Regions from separate parts of the Turicibacter bilis genome, predicted to be linked through region 1. Evidence: riboswitches for the same ligand, from Rfam matches in the RefSeq annotation. Region 1 holds a riboswitch; the other holds the start of a gene.
The links. Region 1 has a riboswitch for S-adenosylmethionine ahead of J0J69_RS08595 (methionine ABC transporter ATP-binding protein). Riboswitches for the same ligand answer to the same signal wherever they lie in the genome.

Region 1 (7,586 bases):
GCCTTGAAAATAGAACGTAAATATTAAACTAACAAATAACAATATTGGAATTGCTAAGTATGACCAGATAATATGTTCCAAATCTTTGACTAGTTCTGACATATTTAATCCTCCATCAATGTTTCATAATTAATATCTAATGTATTTTAAGAAGTGGAGGATTATGATTAAAAACAAAAAAAGAGATATCGTTAGACGATATCTCTTTAGATTAGGCATTATCCTTGTAATTCTAAGTATTTTGCGATTGTACGAACCATAACTCCAGTTCCACCTTTTGGACCTAAATCATAAGCTGTTTTTGAATCAGCAGTTCCAGCAATATCTAAGTGAATCCATGGTGTATCTTCAACGAATTCTTTTAAGAAGGCTGCAGCCATAATCGCTCCAGGTTTTCCGATTGGAGCATTGTTTAAATCAGCTACATCACTATTACGAAGAGCTTTTTGATCACGAGGGAATAAAGGCATTTGCCACATATATTCATTTGTTAAATCAGCAGCTTTCTGAAATTCATCTAAGAAGGCTTGGTTATTAGTAAAGGCTCCTGTTGTATCAGCACCTAATGCTGCAATAATTGCTCCTGTTAAAGTAGCTAAATCAATGATTTTGCTTGCACCTAAGTGTTTAGCAAATGTGATACCATCTGCTAAGATTAAACGTCCCTCAGCATCTGTGTTTGTTACTTCGACAGTTTTCCCACTCATTGTTGTTAGGATATCACCAGGTTTGATTGCATCTCCGCTAATCATGTTATCTGTTGATGGAATAACAAGTAATAAGTTGACTGGTAAGTTTAAGCGTACCGCAACTTGGAAAGCACCGAATGCAGAAGCGGCTCCCCCCATATCACCTTTCATTGCTTCCATCCCAGAACGTGGTTTTAGACAATATCCACCTGTATCGAACGTTAAACCTTTACCAACTAAGGCAGTGATATTTTCAAAGCGTGGTGTTCCTTGATATTTCACGACAATCATTTTTGGAGGTTGGACGGATCCGCGGTTAACACCAAGGATTCCACCCATTCCTAGTTGTTCCATTTCATCTTTTTCAACGATGCGAATTTCTAATTCATGTTCATTAGCGAATTGAGCGATATGACTCGCTAAATCTGTTGCCGTTAATTTATTACCTGGCTCATTTAATAATTGACGAGCACTGTTTGTTGCCTCTCCGTAAATCACTCCACGATTTAAATCATCTGTAATTTGTGAATCGCAATGGATGAAGAAATTAACAGGTGTTGTAGCTTTCTCTTCAGTCTTATAAGTTTCCATTTTATATGTTGATAAAGTGATAGCTTCAGCACAAACTGTCGCTAATTCATTAATTGAGACAGCTTTACAATCGAATGTTTCTAATAAGATGGTTACATCCTCTTTTGCTGCTTTTGCGACTTTTCCTAAAACTTTACGACATTTTTCAACCGTAAAATCTGTTGATTTGCCTAATCCTACAATATAAACTTTTTTACTTTCAATTTGCCCTAATGGATAAATTGGCGTGATATCTTTAAAGTTAGTTGGAATTAATCCCTCTTCTAATGAAACTGATAAACGTTTATTTAATGCTTTATCTAATTGAGTAATAATGTCATGAGAGATATCTGAGAAAACGCCAACTACTAAATTTGTTTTTTCATTTTTAATCTTTAAACTCGATTTGAATTCAATCATCGTTCTCACCCTTTCTTTGTTTTAATATTATACCATAAATTACCTGTATTTATGGTATAATCTATCAATTTATATTATGGCTCTTTTATAGCATTTATTATTTCATACTTTTTAAACGTAGGATATGAAAAAGCACTCGATTTACTTGAGTGCTTTTAAATGAATTATTCAGAAACAGGAACAACCGCTCCTGCATATGTTTCAACAATGAAATCTTGGATTTCTTTAGAACGTAAAACTTCAACTAATGTTTTAATATCATCACGGTTTTCATCTCCGCTATTAACAGCGATGATATTTACATAAGGAGATTCAGATCCTTCCATAGCAATAGAATCAGTCATTGGATTTAATCCACCGTCTAATGCATAGTTTGTGTTAATTAAAACCGCATCTCCTTCATTTTGTTCATAAACAGTAACTAACATACCTGGATCAATATCGGTTTTGAATGTTAAGTTTTTAGGATTTTCAATAATATCTTCTACTGTAGCAACACTAGCATCTACATTAGAATCTAAAGTAATTAATCCTTCTGTTTGTAATAAGGATAACATACGTCCATGATCAGCAACTGAATTACTCATGATAATTGTAGCGCCTTCAGGTAATTCATCTAAAGATTTATAATTTTTAGAGTAAATACCGATTGGCTCGATGTGAATTCCACCTGCATTAACTAGATGTGTTCCATGCTCTTCATTAAATCCCTCTAAGTAAGGGATGTGCTGGAAGTAGTTCGCATTTAATTCTCCTTCATCTAAAGTTGTATTGGGTAAGACATAGTCTTGGAATGTGACAACATCTAATTCAATTCCTTTTTCCTTAAGTAATGGTTTGGCTTGTTCTAAAATCTCTGCATGAGGAACAGCTGTTGCTCCAACTTTTAATGTTGTTTTCTCTTCACCACTATTTCCACATCCAACTAAAGAAATAGCTGCCACTAAACTTAATAAACCTAATGATAATTTTTTCATTTTTAACTTCCTCCTTAAATTTTCATATTCTTTGCTCGTTTTCCCCAACGAGTGATATATAAATCTTAATCAACTGATTAAGGATTTAACTGAATAAATAGTTTTTATTAACGTTTGTCAATTTGTTTAGTGATCATATCTCCGATAAACTGAATCACAAAGACAATTACTAAAATAATGACGGTTGCTACAAAAACAACGTCAAATCGATGACGTTGGAATCCATCTAAGTAAGCTAGATTTCCAAGACCACCTGCACCGATAACACCAGCCATTGCTGTATATCCAACAAGTGAGATCGTTGTAACCGTAATTCCTGAAACTAAAGCAGGTAAGCTTTCAGGAATGAGGACTTTTCGAATAATCGTCCAAAGTGAAGCTCCCATTGCAATGGAAGCTTCTATGACACCTTTATCAATTTCGCGAAGCGCGATTTCAACAAGACGCCCATAGAAAGGAGCGGCTCCTATAATTAAAGCTGGTAGGGCTGCATTCGGCCCAAGGACCGTCCCAACTAAGAATTTTGTAAAGTTTAACAAAAGAATGATTAAAATGACAAATGGAATTGAACGAAAAATGTTAACAAATGCTGATAAAACACGATTAATCCATTTATTTTCTAAGAGTTGATTCGGTGCTGTTAAAAATAAGACTAACCCGATAATTAATCCTAAAATAAAGACGAAGATACCTGCGATAGCAGTCATATATAATGTTTCAAGCGTTGCCGAGAACATTTTATCCCATTTGACATTTGGTAGTAATAATAAAAACATTATGAAATCACCTCAACTTCTACCCCAACTTCTTTTAAATAATTAAGAGCTGGAATGATTTCTAGACCCGTAAGTTGAACATAAAGAGAACCGTAGCCACCCTCTTGAGTTTGTACGACCTTTCCTTGAATAATATTAATGTCCACTTGGTAGTTACGAATAACGTTTGTGATGAAAGGTTGTTCTGCTTTTTCTTTTAGATATTTCAGAAGAACAATTTTTCCTTTAGGGAACTTTTTAATTAGATGTTCGACCGTCTCAATTGAGTCATCTTCACTCGCTACTTGTTTAACGAAACGTTCAGTAACTGGATGCTGAGGATTAGAGAAAACCGTTAAGACATCTCCTTGTTCAACGATACGCCCACTTTCCATAATCGCCACATGATGACAAATTTTTTGAATCACATGCATTTCATGTGTGATTAGAACAATAGTTAAGTTATATTTTTTATTAATTTGAACAAGTAAATCTAAAATTTCATCTGTTGTTTGCGGATCAAGGGCTGAAGTGGCTTCATCACAAAGTAGAACTTTAGGATTGTTAGCCAATGCACGTGCAATCCCAACGCGTTGTTTTTGTCCACCACTCAATTGAGAGGGATAATTGTCTTCTTTTCCACTTAAACCAACTAATTGAATAAGTTCTAAAACTTGTGGCTTGATTTCTTCTTTTTTTACCCCTGCAATCTCAAGTGAGAAGGCGATATTTTCAAATACCGTACGTGACCAGAGTAAATTAAAGTGTTGAAAGACCATTCCAATTTGTTGTCGAGCTAATCGAAGCTCTTTAGAGGAGATTTGAGTTAAATCTTTCCCATCAATGGTAACTGTCCCTTCAGTTGGACGTTCCAGTAAGTTTAACATTCGAATTAGTGTACTTTTTCCAGCCCCACTGTAACCGATAATTCCGAATATTTCCCCTTTTCGGATAGATAAGTTAACCGAATCTACAGCAGTGACACATCCAGAATTCGTATTAAATATTTTTTTTATTTGATTAAGAACAATCATGAAATTCTCCCCTTTCGTTCTCTTAATCAGATGCTACAATTTTCTTATTTATGAAATAAAAAAACCTTTCTACTTCGATAAGCAGAAAGGTGTATTACATAATTTATATGTAGATCACACTTTCCCTTATCTTTCAGACAATGTCTGCAGGAATTGGCACCGTATCATGACTGATTGGTTGCCGGGCATCATCGGGCCTGTCCCTCCGCCTCTCGTGATAAGAGTTTGTTAAGTTGTATAAAATTGTAAATCTTAATAACTATTATAAATCCTATTTATGGAAAGTCAATTATTTTTTTCCACAAACAGGCCACAGTTATTAAGTCTTATATAGGGATAATATGAGATAGAAAAATTTTAATCATATATTTGTAATCATTTCGATAAGATGTAAAGATAAAAGGAAACTAAAGTTGGGGTGAGAATCGTTGAAAGAATATTTAGTAGTTATCATGATAATGTCAGTTGCATTAGCTATGGATGCATTTGCGGTTGCTATTACATTAGGAATGGATGGATTAGCCCATACAGTGAGAGATCGTCTTAAAGTATCCATTAGTTTTGGCTTTTTTCAAGGTCTGTTATTTGTCATTGGAATTGTTTCATTAAAGTTTGTTAGTGGAGAAATCACGACGTATAATCATTTAATCGCTGGTGTGATTTTAATTATATTAGGTGTTAGAATGTTAAAAGAAGCTTTTGAAAGCTCGAAAGAAGAATATATTGAATCTCATGAGATGGGCTTCAATAAAAAAAAAGATTTATCCTTAAAGTTACTTGCGATGTTTGGGATAGCGACAAGTATCGATGCTTTAGCAGCGGGGATTACTTACGGGTTAATTTATGAACAATTAATTCTGGCTACTATTGTCATAGCAACTATTGCATTTTTATTTTCCTATATAGGATCAACCTTTGGAAAAACATTAGGGCATATGATAGGAAATAAAGCAAACATCCTTGGGGGAGTTATGATTATTTTACTAGGAGTTAATGCCTTATTTTTTTGATTACAATCAGTAGCAGATACGCTTTATTTTATTAGGAAAGAGATATCTTTTTTTAATATCAAAATTAGGATTTTATCTTTATTTCCTATATTATATTGGTAAATTATCCATAAGATTGTAAGCGTAACTCCTTATATTAGAAAAAAATAAAAATATTTTAAAAAATTAATGTATATAAGTTGATTTTTTCCAGTGTTGGAAATATAATAATAACTGTAAAAGATATATACGTTATAACGTTTAAGGGGAGTTATTAAATGTTATGTTCGTATAGTGAAAACCCTTTACAAAGGGAGGAATCTTGTTGTAAAATTATGGTAACAATAAGATTTGAAATTTCAGAGAGCGGTTCTTAAGAGAACTATAAGGAGGAACTATCATGGAAGCTTGGCAAGGCTTTAAAGGTACAGAATGGCAAGAAAAAATTGATGTGCGTGACTTTATCAATCAAAACATCACTGTTTATGAAGGAGACGACTCTTTCTTAGCAGGACCAACTGAAGCAACAACAAAATTATGGGAACAAGTAATGGAGTTAACTAAAGCTGAGCGTGAAGCTGGCGGAGTTTTAGACTTAGATACAAAAATCGTATCTACAATTACTTCTCATGAACCAGGATATTTAAATAAAGATTTAGAACAAATCGTTGGTTTCCAAACTGACAAACCATTCAAACGTTCATTACAACCATTCGGTGGAATTCGTATGGCTGAAAAAGCTGCTGAATCTTATGGATTCCATGTAGATCCAGAAGTATCTCATATCTTCACTGAATACCGTAAAACACATAACCAAGGTGTATTCGATGCTTACACTCCAGAAATTCGTGCAGCTCGTAAATCAGGTGTTATCACAGGATTACCAGATGCTTACGGACGTGGACGTATTATCGGAGACTACCGTCGTGTTGCTTTATACGGGGTAGATCGTTTAATGGCTGAAAAATTAAAAGACCATAACAACACTTCACGTGTCATGGATGAAGAAAACATTCGTTTACGCGAAGAAATCTCTGAACAATACCGTGCTTTAAATGAATTAAAACAAATGGCAGCAAAACATGGTTTCGATATCTCTAAACCAGCAACAACTGCTAAAGAAGCAGTTCAATGGTTATACTTCGGATACTTAGCTGCAATTAAAGAGCAAAATGGTGCTGCGATGTCTTTAGGACGTACTTCTACATTCTTAGATATCTACATTGAGCGTGACTTACAAAACGGTGTAATCACTGAAGAAGAAGCACAAGAGATTATGGACCACTTCGTAATGAAATTACGTTTAGTTAAATTCTCTCGTACTCCAGATTACAATGAATTATTCTCAGGAGATCCAACTTGGGTAACTGAATCAATTGCTGGTATGTCAACTGATGGATTCCCATTAGTAACTAAAAACTCATTCCGTGTATTACACACATTAGATAACTTAGGACCAGCTCCAGAACCAAACTTAACAGTATTATGGTCAACTAAATTACCTCAAGGATTCAAAGAATACTGTGCAAAAATGTCAATCAAAACTTCAGCTATCCAATATGAAAATGATGACATCATGCGCCCAATCTACGGTGATGACTATGCAATCGCATGTTGTGTATCACCAATGAAAGTTGGTAAACAATTACAATTCTTCGGTGCGCGTGCTAACTTAGCAAAAGCATTATTATATGCAATCAACGGTGGTAAAGATGAAAAGTCTAAAGTACAAGTTGGACCACACTGGGCACCAATTACTGATGAAGTATTAGATTACAACAAAGTAATGGAACGTTACGATGAAGTAATGGAATGGTTAGCAGATTTATATGTTAATACATTAAATATCATCCACTATATGCATGACAAATATAGCTATGAGCGTATTGAAATGGCATTACACGATACAGATGCAGAACGCGTTTCAGCAACAGGTATCGCTGGATTATCAGTAGTAGCTGACTCATTATCAGCTATCAAATATGCAAAAGTTAAACCAATCCGTGATGAATTCGGTATTGCAGTTGACTTCGAAGTTGAAGGAGACTTCCCTAAATACGGAAATAATGATGATCGCGTAGACCAAATCGCAGTAGACGTTATGTCATCATTCATGACAAAAATCCGTAAACATAAACCATATCGTGCAAAA
Region 2 (7,586 bases), 390 kb from region 1:
TTTTAGTTCGATTAGCGAAGATAGATGAGGCGCAAAAGAAGATTGAAAGTTTATCAACAGATATTGTTTCATTGCAGACGTTGTTAACAGATAAGAAAAGCCGTGGAACATATGGGGAGGTTCAGTTGTATCAAATTTTGGCTTCAGTATTTGGAGAGAAAAATGACCGTTTGTATCAGACTCAATATAAGGTTTCAAATGGAACGATGGTTGATGCGATTTTATTTGCACCAGCCCCATTAGGAAATTTACCGATTGATTCGAAATTCCCATTGGAAAACTATCAGCGAATGATGGATCGTAACTTACCTGATGTAGAACGTAAAATTGCCACCAAGCAGTTTAAACAAGATGTGAAAAAGCATATTGATGATATTGCCATGAAGTATATTACACCGGAGGAAACATCGGATCAGGCGATTTTATTTTTGCCAGCAGAGGCCATTTTTGCAGAGATTAATGCTTACCATATTGATTTAATTGAATATGCTCAACAAAGACGAGTTTGGTTAGTTTCTCCAACAACTTTAATGTCGACTTTAACAACGATTCAAGTCATTATAAATAATCTTGAACGCGATCGTCATGCTTTAGTCATTCAACAAGAGTTAAATAAATTAGGAGATGAATTTAAGCGATATAAGGAACGTTGGGATAAATTAAGTAAACACATTGATACAGTTTCAAAAGATGTCAAAGAGATTCATATTACGACTGAAAAAATTGGAACTCGCTTTGATTCGATTTCAAATGTTGAATTAGATTTTAAAGAATAACCGTTAATAATTGACAAGTTACGAGTTTTTTCTTATAATGAATAATGAAATTAAAAATAAATATAATAATATACTCTTATTAAGAGCGATGGAGGCATAGGGGCCTATGAAGTCGCGGCAACCTCCTTGAATAGGAAGGTGCCGACCCAAGCGAGTTTAACTCGAGCAATAAGAGGGTTTGAATCAGTCATTCAAGTCCGCTTATAGCGGACTTTTTTTGTTAGCCTAAAGGGACAACTTCGGGGTTATCCACTCAAGTGCTAAGGAGTGATGAGCAGTAGTGAATCCGACCAGCCTTTGTGGTTTTACCGCATTAGATGAGCTATATGTAAGCTTATCTCTTTAAACAGAGTAAAAGTTAGATAAACTGTACACCGTAGGTGAAACTATAAGTTGTTCTTTCCATGTTATCCGCTAGTATGCTCATGATCTGAGCGGCCAGCGATAGATTATATGTACTAGTTTGTTAAAGAAAAAAGAATTACTTAGAAAAGGTGGATTATTTTTCTTAAATTGTCCATTATAGGTATGAATGATTGATTTTGTTAATGATTTTTAAATATTAACCGGCCCGAGCTATTATCTCTCGTCAGGAACTTAATAATATAGAGTATTTCTTAGTGTAATTAGAAGGAGGACATTAGTATGTCAGAACGTCGATTATTTACATCAGAATCTGTAACAGAAGGGCATCCAGATAAGATTGCAGATCAAATCTCAGATTCAATTTTAGATGCTATCTTAGCAAAAGATCCTATGGCACGCGTTGCTTGTGAAACGTCTGTGACAACAGGATTAGTCTTAGTATTTGGAGAAATTACTACTTCTTCATATGTTGATATCCAAAAGGTTGTTCGTGAAACAATTCGTGAAATTGGATATAACCGTGCGAAATATGGGTTTGATGCAGATACTTGTGCTGTGTTAACAGCTATTGATGAACAATCTGTAGATATTGCAATGGGGGTTGATCAAGCATTAGAAGCTCGTACAGGAATTATGACTGATGAGCAAATTGAAGCAATTGGTGCAGGGGATCAAGGATTAATGTTTGGTTTCGCCACAAATGAAACTGAAGAATATATGCCTTTACCAATCTCATTAGCACATAAATTATCTCGTCGTTTAACTGAAGTTCGTAAAAATGGAACCTTAGATTACTTACGTCCAGATGGTAAAACACAGGTAACAGTTGAATATGATGAGGCAGGAAAACCAGTTGCAATCGATACTGTTTTACTTTCAACACAACATTCACCAGAAGTAAGTCACGAACAAATCGAAGCAGATATTAAAAAACATGTCTTTGATGCAGTGTTACCACAAAACTTAGTAACAGAAAATACTCGCTACTTAGTTAATCCAACAGGACGCTTTGTCATTGGTGGACCACACGGAGATGCTGGATTAACAGGACGTAAAATTATCGTTGATACATACGGAGGATATGCACGTCATGGTGGTGGAGCATTCTCTGGAAAAGATGCAACTAAAGTAGACCGTTCAGCGGCTTATGCAGCTCGTTATGTTGCTAAAAACTTAGTTGCAGCGGGATATGCTGATAAAATTGAAATTCAATTATCATATGCCATCGGTGTTGCTCAGCCAACTTCAATCATGGTTGATACATTTGGAACAGGAAAAGTATCAAATGCCAAGATTGTAGAAGTTATTCGTCAAAACTTCGACTTACGTCCAGCAGGAATCATCCAAATGTTAGATTTACGTAAGCCGATTTATAAACAAACAGCTGCTTACGGACACTTTGGACGTACAGATGTTGATTTACCATGGGAACGTTTAGATAAAGTTGAAGCTTTAAAATCACAATTTTAATAAAATAAAAGCCTGGTTCTAATTTTTGAATCAGGCTTTTATTTGTGTACTTAGAATCTCTACAATCATAAACGACATTTTTTTTGACAATAGGTGATATAATATAATGTAAAATTAAAGTTTAAATTTTTGAAAGGAAGTGCCTCTGTGCGTAAGAAGTTATTACTTATTATTAATCCAACTTCAGGACGTGGGATAATAAAGGACTATTTATTACTGATTATTAGCCAATTGAGCTTAGCTGGATATGAGGTGGTCGTGTATCCCACTAAAGCTAAATATGATGCAGTGGAGAAAATGAAAGAGGCTAGAAATTATGATTTAGTCGTTGCAAGTGGAGGCGATGGAACCTTAAATGAAGTCATCACAGGGTTAATCCAAGCAAATGCGAATACACCAATTGCGTACATTCCAACTGGAACGACCAATGATTTTGCTACCACACTTGGAATTCCTAAAAATATCCCTAAAGCGTTAGATTTATGTATTCAAGGGAAACAGATGCCAATTGATATTGGACAGTTTGGTAGTCGATATTTTACTTATGTTGCTGCGTTTGGAGCCTTTACTGATGTCGCTTATGAGACGCCACAACCACGAAAAAATATGTTAGGCGGATTAGCCTACTTAATTGAGGGATTATTAAAGTTACCTACCATTCAATCGTATAAGTGTAAGATTACTCACCGTGATGGTGTGATTGAAGGGGATTATATTTTTGGAATGATTTCTAACTCAGATTCTGTCGCAGGTATAAAAAATGCATTTGGAAATCAGGCTGATTTAAGTGATGGTTTATTTGAAGTGACGTTAATTCGTGCTCCGAAAAATCTGATTGATATTCATCGAATCTTAAATGACTTTTTAAATACTCAATATGATTCAGAATATGTAGTGACATTTAAGACGGATCGTATGACTGTTGAGAGTGAGCAAGATGTTAAGTGGACATTAGATGGTGAAGATGGTGGGATTTTAAAAAGTGTTAATATTAGAAGTTTACAACGACGAGTACAAATTCTATCTTTAAAAATGTAGACATCAGCTATTCTTATAATTAGAAAGAACAGCTGGTGTTAAATGAAATGGATAGCACCTCTATAGTAGATGAAAAAAGTGATTCTATCTCTGATAAAGAATCACTTTAAATTCTATTATGGGGGTATTTTTATATCATTAGAAGGGTTAATATTATTAGTTTGGTTTGTTAATCGTCTAATGTAAAGGGGGTTCGTTCAATAATTGGTTTCTCTTTAGAATATTGCTGTTTTGAGTTATTGTTACTGAGATGTTTATTAATAAATTGGATCAAATTTACAATCACAAAGATAAAAAGACAGAAGGTCATGCCGGTCACTAGGCCTAAAACATCAATTTCAAAATCACTAATCTGTCCTGTTCTTCCCTCGACAAAGAGTTGATGGATTTCATCAGTAAAGGCAAAGAGTGATCCACAATAAAATGTAATTAAGAAGGCTTTATAGAAGTTAAAGGCGTAAGTAAAGACCCCCATTGAAAGTATCCCAAGTATCATATAAATCCCAAAATGTGCCCATTTACGAATGATAAAGCTCCAATTACTATAGGTAGAGAAGATAAAAGGATAAAGTTCTTCTAAGTTTAATTTATAAAGTACTTTAATAACAAATTGATCCCATTGACGTAAAAAGTTATTTAAGAATTCAAATTGACTGAGGAATAAATATAAACTATTTGAGAGGGAGCCAGACTCTCGACCGGTTTGAGCGGATAGGCTATAGATTAACTTCATAAAACAATAGATTGTCATCAGTCCAATCAAGAGAAATAATCCTTTCTTTAAATGTTCTCGTTTCATATCACACCTCCATCATTAAGATTTTAAGTATTATACAATATTTTCCTTTTGATTGCTAGAGCTTTTTTGTATAACGAAGTATGAATCTTATTTTAGGAGACATACTAAGAAATCAGATTTTTAATGAGTTTCATGTAATTTTTTATATAGGAGCTAGAAGGATGAAGAGATTATGTATATTAGTAGTGTGTTTGTTGTGCTTATTATCGGCACAAATAAAGATATTAGCAGATGATGATTTAGGTTCAGGTGATTATCAGGATTTTTCCACGGTAGAGAGTACTTTAGAAAAACTTCGATCTTATAATCCCAGTGGATTAGTTAATTATATACAAGTCGTTGATCAGTTATTTTCGATTCAATCTTTGTCTGATTTATTTAACCCGTATTATTACTACAGTATTAATACAAATATGAGTAATACAACAGAAACTACACGTACAAAGATTGTTAGTGCCTATTGTGATCCTTATTATTATGAAGTAGTGATGGCAAAGTCTGATGGAAGTTATGAACATGTTGCTTGTTTACAAACGTTTGAAGAAGCAAAGGAATTAAAGTCTAAGGTTCAAGGCTTGACGTTTGATGATGGAGTTTTAGTCGTTTTGAATGATGGCATGATTGTGATTTCGATGGACCCAACTATTGTTCAATTTAAAACGACGACTTGTGGAGCTAATCATAATTTAACGAATTCTGAAACACTAGATACGTATATTAATGCCTGTTATATTGATGAGGCCTTATTAGTTGATGAAACAAAAGAGGGGTTTAAAATTTATATGTCAGGTTATGATGGTTGGGTTGATCGTCATGCGGTGTATGATGCTTCGGCAAGTACTGAAACATGGGTCAGTATTATTCCGAGTAATCAAGTTCAAAATATTTCGTACTATACCAAAGAAGGTGAAGATCTCATTCATTATTTAGCACAAGATGTTCGAGATGCTTTAGCAAAGACACCTTTGATTATCGGTAAAGCACCGCACTGGATGGAAGAAGGAAAAAGTTATTATAGTTATGATGGGATTTATTTTTATGATGATTGGCAATCGATTTCAGTTGATGGGGTAGGAGCAATAAATAGTAGTGAACCCTTCTATAATTATTTTCAATACCTCCCGTATCGTTCAAAAACAAATTATACGTATGATGAGTTGAATACTTATTTAAATCAGTTAGGTTATACACAAAAGGCTGTTACTTATCCACCAACTGAAGGTGAGAGTCAGTTAGTAGATGAGGGAGAAAGCTTTTTAGAAGCCCAAGAATTATTTGGGATTAATGGGGGATTAGAGTTTTCAATGGCTTTACATGAAAGTGGTTATGGTCGAAGTAAGATTGCGATTGACAAGAATAATACGTTTGGGATGAATGCGACGGATCAAAATCCATATGGGAATGCCACACAGTTTACGAGTATCCGTAACGGTGTATTCTATCATGCAGAACGCTATGTATCTTGGGGATATACTGATGCTGTTTCGGATTTTAGATACTATGGTCCACACGTTGGGAATAAAGGAAGTGGGATGAATGTTAAATATGCCTCTGACCCTTACTGGGGTGAAAAAATTGCGGGGCATTACTATCGTATGGATAAAGCATTAGGTGGTAAGGATTATAATTATTATCAACTTGCGATTAAACAGAATAATCAAGTGATTCCTGTTCATTTGGATTCAGAGGGGAATCTTGCTTATTTAACTTCAAATCAACAACAAAGTACGGGCATTCGTAACTATCCTGTTTTAGTGTTAGCTCAAATGGAGGATCAGCTCAAAATTCAAAGTGATATGCCAATTTCAGAACAAGAAGTGATAGAATCTGATATAACGTATAATTTTGAGACGAGTGAGGCTTATGTTTCAAGAGATGATTTTATGTTATTAAATGAAGAGACATCTAATCGCCCGAACGAGGTGATCACGTATGTCACTCTTTCGGTAGGAGATGAAGTAGAATTGACTCAATTATTAGGGGGATCTCAATTAGAGTTATCCACACTCGAATTTGAAAGCACGGATGAGTCGATAGCAGTCATTAAACAAGATAAGCTTATTGCTAATTCATCGGGAATTACTCGAATTTTATCATCCAAAAATAGTGAGATTGATTTTGATGTCAGAGTCGTGATTCCAGTTGAAAAGCTAAAGATTAAAACAGAAGTGAGGTCATTGAAGGTAGGGGAATCTGTTACATTAGATTATGAACTTTTGCCATTAGATGCAAGTCATCAGAATGTTTTGTGGTTAAGTAGTGATGAAGGGGTGGCAACAGTTACACAAGGTGGTACGGTTCAAGGAATTGCTGAAGGAGAGGTTGTGATTTCGATTTTAAGTGATGATGGAGAGCGGATCGATCAAATTCGTTTAAAGATTAAATAGTAGAAGCAGGTTTTGTATAAGCCTTACAAACGATCTGTTATAATGAAATGAACATTTTGAGTCGAAGGAATTATACATGAATAAAGAAAATAGGATTAGTTTGTAGGCTATATCTTTACCATTCAAAAGCTTTAACGATAGAAGATTTAGAACACTTTATAGTGAAAGAATAAAAACTCAAAAAATGGTCAATGCTATTAGTAACTGTTAGTTGTCTGAGGTGATCAAAGTGGTTGTTAATTTATTCTTATTGCTATCGATATCCATTCTCTTATTATTTTTTATTAATCAACTACGTATCACTCAGATTTCACCAGAGCATCTATTTTCTTGGCTGAAGTGGTATGGACTATGTTTGATTGTTTATTATGTTTTATCTTCGAATCAATATTATTTTGAGCGAATGAATTATTTATTAGTAGATGTCGTGAACTTAAGCGTTCTAATTATCATTTCTTTTGGCATGATGATTTATGTTCATCAATACTGTATTGATAAAGAGAGAGAAAATAAATTAAAAGAATTGGCTATTGCTTACGCACTGTTGAAGAAGGAAGAACAGGATCGAGAAGCTGAATCTTTTAAAAAAGAATAAAAAGATAGTTTTAAACTATCTTTTTTAAATTGTATAATGGTAATTAAAGTTACATTATCGGAGGTTTTTTATGAAGAAGATTACACTTGATAAACAATTAAAGGAGAAAGTTCCTGGTTACTGTTTAGCCATCATGTCTTTTGATACAGAAGTGA

Region 2: linked by a shared signal. The riboswitch ahead of metK (methionine adenosyltransferase) and the one ahead of J0J69_RS08595 (methionine ABC transporter ATP-binding protein) in region 1 are both predicted to bind S-adenosylmethionine.

Annotation. Positions count from the first base shown of each region.
Region 1 is NZ_CP071249.1:1,779,493-1,787,078, reverse strand. It holds gene J0J69_RS08615 (alanine/glycine:cation symporter family protein) at 1-102, opposite strand, end outside; gene J0J69_RS08610 (leucyl aminopeptidase) at 219-1,679, opposite strand; gene J0J69_RS08605 (MetQ/NlpA family ABC transporter substrate-binding protein) at 1,844-2,656, opposite strand; gene J0J69_RS08600 (methionine ABC transporter permease) at 2,764-3,432, opposite strand; gene J0J69_RS08595 (methionine ABC transporter ATP-binding protein) at 3,432-4,445, opposite strand; SAM riboswitch class I at 4,569-4,669, opposite strand; gene J0J69_RS08590 (manganese efflux pump MntP) at 4,874-5,455, shown strand; gene pflB (formate C-acetyltransferase) at 5,835-7,586, shown strand, end outside.
Region 2 is NZ_CP071249.1:2,169,056-2,176,641, forward strand. It holds gene J0J69_RS10495 (DNA recombination protein RmuC) at 1-776, shown strand, start outside; SAM riboswitch class I at 850-951, shown strand; gene metK (methionine adenosyltransferase) at 1,422-2,612, shown strand; gene J0J69_RS10505 (diacylglycerol/lipid kinase family protein) at 2,760-3,650, shown strand; gene J0J69_RS10510 (VanZ family protein) at 3,820-4,449, opposite strand; gene J0J69_RS10515 (Ig-like domain-containing protein) at 4,611-6,836, shown strand; gene J0J69_RS10520 (hypothetical protein) at 7,066-7,431, shown strand; gene J0J69_RS10525 (B3/B4 domain-containing protein) at 7,502-7,586, shown strand, end outside.